DNA from 2 places in the Rhodococcus sp. NPDC056960 genome. Region 2 is predicted to be linked to the other one. Evidence: riboswitches for the same ligand, from Rfam matches in the RefSeq annotation. Region 2 holds a riboswitch; the other holds the start of a gene.
The links. Region 2 has a riboswitch for S-adenosylmethionine ahead of ACFTWF_RS18600 (aminotransferase class V-fold PLP-dependent enzyme). Riboswitches for the same ligand answer to the same signal wherever they lie in the genome.

Region 1 (3,190 bases), on a different contig from region 2:
CGTGCGCGGCCTCCGCCTCACACGTCTTTCCGTCCGGGGTCAGCAGCACGGAGGTCATGAGACCCAGCGAACCGAAGCCCTGCGCGACGGTGTCGGACTGGACGTCGCCGTCGTAGTTCTTGCAGGCCCAGACGTAGCCGCCCTCCCACTTGAGCGCCGACGCGACCATGTCGTCGATGAGGCGGTGCTCGTAGGTGAGGCCCGCCGCGTCGAACTCCGGCTTGAATTCGGTCTCGTAGACGTGCTGGAAGATGTCCTTGAACGCGCCGTCGTACGCCTTGAGGATGGTGTTCTTCGTCGACAGGTACACCGGGTAGTTCTGCTGCAGGCCGTAGTTGAGCGAGGCGCGCGCGAAGTCCTCGATGGACTTGGTGAAGTTGTACTGACCCTGGACGACGCCGCCGCCCTCGGGGAAGTTCACCAGTTCGTGCTCGATCGGCTCGCTGCCGTCCTCGGGCGTGTAGGTGATCATCACCTTGCCGGGACCGGGGACCTTGAAGTCGGTGGCGCGGTACTGGTCACCGAAGGCGTGACGGCCGATGATGATCGGCTTGGTCCAGCCCGGAACCAATCGCGGAACGTTGGAGATGATGATCGGCGCGCGGAAGATCGTGCCACCGAGGATGTTGCGGATCGTGCCGTTGGGCGACCGCCACATCTTCTTGAGGCCGAACTCCTCGACGCGCGCCTCGTCCGGGGTGATGGTCGCGCACTTGACGCCGACGCCGTGCTTCTTGATCGCGTTGGCGGCGTCGACGGTCACCTGGTCGTCGGTCTCGTCCCGGTACTCGATGCCGAGGTCGTAGTACTCCAGATTCACATCCAGGTAAGGATGGATCAGCTTGTCTTTGATGAACTGCCAGATGATGCGTGTCATCTCGTCGCCGTCGAGTTCGACGACGGTGCCCTCAACCTTGATCTTGGACATGGGTGCTTCGCGTCCTCCTAGGAAGATTCCCTGGTTACACGGTTGCGGGCGCACTTCCTGAGTGGGTCCGCGAACGGTTCGCTTATCAAACGTAGACGGTCACAGCGGCCCCTGGGAGACCGCGCTTTAACAAGACAAGCGTACTGCTATGCGCCGGGCCCGCAACCCACGGGGCGCCGGAAGCCACCCCTACCGACGGGTAACTTTTGCCTGCTCGTGGCCCTGATCGGTGCCGTTTCCGGTCGTTCGACCCCAGCCGCTAAGATTCACCACAGGTCATGAGTGCCAGCAACGAGCCCCGGCTAGCTGGCCGGCAACCCTCCACCGCGGTGGGGTGCCCCGGGTGATGACCTGGTTCCCTGATTCATACAACAGTCGGGTGACAAGCGCGGGTCCGACATCGGAGGTTCATGATGTGTTGTTGTTGTCGTAGATAGACCCCAGACAAGCCCTGCGCGCGAACGGACAGCTCGTCGTCCGCGCCTCGTCAGACCACTGGAGTAGACAGCACATGACCGAGAACTGGTCGTTCGAGACCAAGCAGATCCACGCCGGGCAGACGTCCGACGCGACCACCAAGGCGCGGGCGCTGCCGATCTACCAGACCACCTCGTACACGTTCGACAGCACCGATCACGCTGCCGCGCTGTTCGGTCTGGCCGAACCGGGCAACATCTACACCCGCATCATGAACCCCACGCAGGACGCGGTCGAGCAGCGCATCGCGGCCCTCGAAGGCGGCGTCGCCGCGCTTCTGCTCGCGTCGGGTCAGGCCGCCGAGACGTTCGCGATCCTGAACCTCGCCGAGGCCGGCGACCACATCGTCTCCAGCCCGCGGCTCTACGGCGGCACGTACAACCTCTTCCACTACTCGCTGCCCAAGCTCGGCATCGAGGTCTCGTTCGTCGACGACCCCGACGACCTCGAGCAGTGGCGCGCCGCCGTCCGCCCCAACACGAAGGCGTTCTACGGCGAGACCATCTCCAACCCGCGCAACGACGTCCTCGACCTGCCCGGCATCTCCGGGGTCGCGCATCAGCACGGCATCCCGCTGATCGTCGACAACACGGTGGCCACCCCCTACCTGATCCGACCCCTCGAGCACGGCGCGGACATCGTGGTGCACTCCGCCACCAAGTACCTCGGCGGGCACGGCACCGCGATCGCCGGGGTCATCGTCGACGGCGGCACGTTCGACTGGACCCAGGGCCGCCACAGCAACTTCACCACGCCCGACCCGAGCTACCACGGTGTCGTCTTCTCCGAACTCGGACCGCCCGCGTTCGCCCTCAAGGCACGCGTGCAGCTGCTGCGCGACCTCGGCTCGGCGGTCTCCCCGTTCAACGCGTTCCTCATCGCGCAGGGCCTCGAGACCCTCAGCCTGCGCATGGAACGCCACGTGTCGAACGCGACCGCGGTCGCCGAGTACCTCGACGCCCGGCCGGATGTCGTATCCGTCGGATACGCCGGGCTCACGTCCTCGCCCTGGCACGAGCGGGCGAAGCAGATCGCCCCGAGAGGCGCGGGCGCCATCGTGACGTTCGAGCTCGCCGGCGGCATCGACGCGGGCAAGAAGTTCGTCAACGCGCTCACCCTGCACAGCCACGTCGCGAACATCGGCGACGTCCGGTCACTGGTGATCCACCCGGCGTCCACCACGCACTCCCAGCTGACCCCCGAGGAGCAGGCCGCGAGCGGCGTCACTCCCGGACTGGTCCGGCTGGCTGTCGGCATCGAAGGGATCGACGACATCATCGCCGATATCGAGACCGGACTTACGGCGGCGGCATCTTGACAGTGAGCGCAATACAGAACCTGCCCGTGGCGGACGGACGTCTCGGCACCCTGGACATCGGCCCCCTCGAACTCGAGAGCGGAGAGGTCCTCCCCTCGGTGACGCTCGCCGTGCAGCGGTGGGGTGAGCTGTCCCCGAACCGGGACAACGTGGTGCTCGTCGAGCACGCCCTCACCGGTGACTCCCACGTCACCGGACCCGTCACCGACGAGCACCCCTCCCCCGGCTGGTGGACGGGAATGGTCGGGCCCGGCGCGCCGATCGACACCGACGAGTGGTGTGTCGTCGCCACCAACGTCCTGGGTGGCTGCCGCGGCACCACCGGTCCCGGTTCGATCGCCGAGGACGGTCGCCCGTGGGGCAGCCGCTTCCCGGAGATCTCCATCCGCGACCAGATCGCCGCCGAGAAGAAGTTCACCGACCTGCTGGGCATCGAGAAGCTGGCGTCCGTCGTCGGTGGTTCGATG
Region 2 (3,190 bases):
AGATGCCGGCCATGGTCGCCGCGACAATGGAACGGTCGGAGAACCGGACGCGGGAGATCCGCCTGCTGTAATCGCCCAGGGTGGGGGCATACGACAGCGGGCCGCCGACGGCCAGCACCACGGCCAGGATCCAGGTGGGCCAGAATCCGCCGAGCAGATAGTCGCCGCCCCCGCCCGCGCCGTGGAAGTGCCCACCGAAGGCGAACACGCCGAGGAGCAGGAGCGCGGCGACGACGGGCAGCACGAACTTCTGGAGCGCGACCACCGTGCCGTGGCCGAACAGCGCGACGGCGACGATTTCGGCGGCGATGATGCCGTAGCCGAGCGCGAGCATGCCGTTGTCGATCGGGGTGCCGAGCAGCCGGTGCGCGGCGGCGATCAGCGCGTCACCCGAGGTCCACACGGCGATCGCCGCGTAGGCGAGGGCGAACAGCAGGGTGAGGCCGGAGCCGATCATCCGCCCGCTGACTCCGAAGTGCGCGCCACTGGACACGGTGTTGTTCGTGCCGGTGCGCGGGCCCAGGAGCGACAGCGGGGCGATGAGGAGGGTGCCGAGCCCGATGCCGACCGCGCTGGCCGCGACCGCGCTGCCGAAACCGAGACCGAATGTGATGGGGAGCCAGCCGAACACGATCACCGAGAACGCCAGATTGCCGCCGAAGAACACGGCGAGCATGTTGAGCGGTCGCGAATCGCGTTCCGATTCGGGGATGTACTCCACGCCGATCGTCTCGACGTGTCCGAAACGGTCCTCCGGTGGGGAGGGGGCGGTGTCGTCGAGGGGCGTCGTCGGGTCGAGATTCGTGGACACTGCGGACCTCACTTTCGGTGGCGGAGGTGACCGTCATCACGTCCTGATGGGTATCGAAGATATTCCAAACTGAAAATTCAGTCAAGACCGGCGAATGGCGTGCGACATCGGCGACGGTGCGGAGTTTGCGCAGCTGACGAGTTCGGGCTGGATATGAGTGTGACCATTCATCTCATGTATTTCTTCGTCATCGGAGTGCCCGTGTCTGCCGCCGACGTCAACCGTCGTTCCGCGAACCGGTCCCGGCTCGCCGCAGCCGGGAGGGCGCCCGGTTCATCTGGCACGGAGGGTGGGCGGTGCGCCGCACAACGTCGTGACGGAACTCGGCGCAGCGTTCGACGGCAGGGGGCAGGACCTCCGGCCGCTCGCGGTCGCGCTGTCTGGGCTGTCGGAGTCCGGTGCCGAATTACTCTACCGGGCAGTGGCTTTGGTGCACGACAGCCGGACGGTACTGGCGACGCGGTCCGAACAGTGTTCGGCGATCGAGGATTTCGGCGCCGACCTGGACGTGCTCGCGGATCGGCTCCGCAGCAGCGACCCCTCCGCCGTCCAGCCGTGGGATTCGAAACCGAAGGCGGACCCGAACAATCTGGACCTCAACCCGATTGCGAATCGGCTGGCCCCGCTCCTCGGGGTGACGCCTCGCCGACGCGAGTTCACCTCTGCGGCCCCGGGCCCTCCCGGCTTTCGGGTTGACAACTGCGCGCCGATCCTGCAATCTTCGAAACAGGTCACGAGTACCAGCGTCAAGCCCCGGCTAGCTGGTCGGCAACCCTCCACCGCGGCGGGGTGCTCCGGGTGACGACCAGGCTGAGGTTCACACCGAACCCGGCAAGCGCGGACTCTGAGAGGGCACCGACCCTGCGACGAGTCCCTGACTACGAGGGATGTCGTGATGACTGCTGTATTGACCGCCGACGTGTGTGTTGCCCCGCTGGCCCAGGTTTCGGGCTCCGACCTGCGGGTTCCGCTGGTGCAGGGGGGCGACTGCACCTACGTCAACTTCGACTACGCCGCCAGCGCCCCTGCCCTGGCGCAGGTCACCGACCGCATCGCGGCGCTGCTGCCCACCTATTCGAGCGTGCACCGCGGCGCCGGCTACGCGTCGCGGATCTCGACCGACTGCTACGAGAAGTCCCGCGACTCCGTTGCCCGGTTCGTCGGTGCGACCGACGACCAGGTGGTGGTGTTCACCCGCAACACGACCGACTCGCTGAATCTGCTCGCCGGATGCGTTCCCGGCAGCACCGTGGTCCTCGACATCGAACACCACGCGAATCTGTTGCCGTGGAAGGGCTCTCGCGTCGTGCGGGCTGCGGACACACTGACCGAGACCGTCCGGCTGCTCGTCGCGGAACTGTGCTCGAAGCCCACCGCCCTGCTCGCGGTGACGGGCGCTTCCAACGTCACCGGTGAAGTGCTGCCGATCGCGGCGCTCGCCGAGGTTGCACATCGTTGCGGTGCAAGGATTCTCGTCGACGCCGCGCAACTCGCGCCGCACCGCCGCATCGACCTCGCGGAATGCGGTGTCGACTATCTCGCGTTCTCCGGGCACAAGCTGTACGCCCCGTTCGGCGCGGGTGTGCTGGTGGGCCGCCGGGACTGGCTCGACGCCGCCGACCCCTACCTCGCGGGCGGCGGAGCGGTGCGCAACGTGACCGTCGAATCCACCCAGTGGGCGCCCGCCCCTGCCCGGCACGAGGCAGGCACCCCCAACGTGCTCGGTGCCGCGGCCCTCGCTGCCGCGTGCGACGCGCTGTCCGCGCTGGACTTCGGCACCGTGGCCGAACACGAGGCCGCGCTCACCGCCCGGCTCCACGACGGACTGGGCTGCGTCGACGGACTGGAGTTCCTGCGGCTGTGGTCGGACGCCCCCGACACGGTCGGAATCGTGACGTTCACGATCGACGGCTTCGAGCCGGGGGAGATCGCCGCCTACCTGTCCGCCGAGCACGGCATCGGAGTGCGCGACGGCCGCTTCTGCGCGCATCCGCTGCTGGGACGCCTCGGGCGGCCCGGCGGCGCCGTCCGGGTGAGTGTCGGGCTCGGCAGTTGCTCGGCAGACGTGGATCGGCTGGTCGAGGCCGTGCGCACCCTGGTCGCCGGTCGTCGGAACTGGGACTACGCCAAGGAGAGCGGACAGTGGAATCCGGTGCCGGAGACCCGGTTTTCGCGGGACGCGCTAGTATGACCCCATGGCATCGCAGGCTGGGAGCACAATGATTGCTCACTGGTGCCGTCGGCATGTCGATCTGTGCCGAACCGCCTCGGGTATGTGTTCGAGCTGACCGTTCTGCCGGCTCCGTTTCATTCACACGTCATTCCCGAGGAACCCCAATGTCTCGAGACAATGCCTTCGTTTCCCGTCCCCTTCGCGTC

Region 1: it holds a riboswitch for S-adenosylmethionine, as region 2 does, so the genes downstream of both, ACFTWF_RS09365 (bifunctional o-acetylhomoserine/o-acetylserine sulfhydrylase) here and ACFTWF_RS18600 (aminotransferase class V-fold PLP-dependent enzyme) in region 2, are expected to answer to the same signal.

The regions. Positions count from the first base shown of each region.
Region 1 covers NZ_JBHURF010000005.1:55,743-58,932, forward strand. Annotated here, with positions in the region: gene ACFTWF_RS09360 (NADP-dependent isocitrate dehydrogenase) at 1-928, opposite strand, end outside; SAM riboswitch class IV at 1,203-1,323, shown strand; gene ACFTWF_RS09365 (bifunctional o-acetylhomoserine/o-acetylserine sulfhydrylase) at 1,440-2,723, shown strand; gene ACFTWF_RS09370 (homoserine O-acetyltransferase) at 2,720-3,190, shown strand, end outside.
Region 2 covers NZ_JBHURF010000011.1:29,993-33,182, forward strand. Annotated here, with positions in the region: gene ACFTWF_RS18595 (purine-cytosine permease family protein) at 1-811, opposite strand, end outside; SAM riboswitch class IV at 1,541-1,655, shown strand; gene ACFTWF_RS18600 (aminotransferase class V-fold PLP-dependent enzyme) at 1,707-3,002, shown strand; gene ACFTWF_RS18605 (putative leader peptide) at 3,031-3,099, shown strand; gene ACFTWF_RS18610 (hypothetical protein) at 3,149-3,190, shown strand, end outside.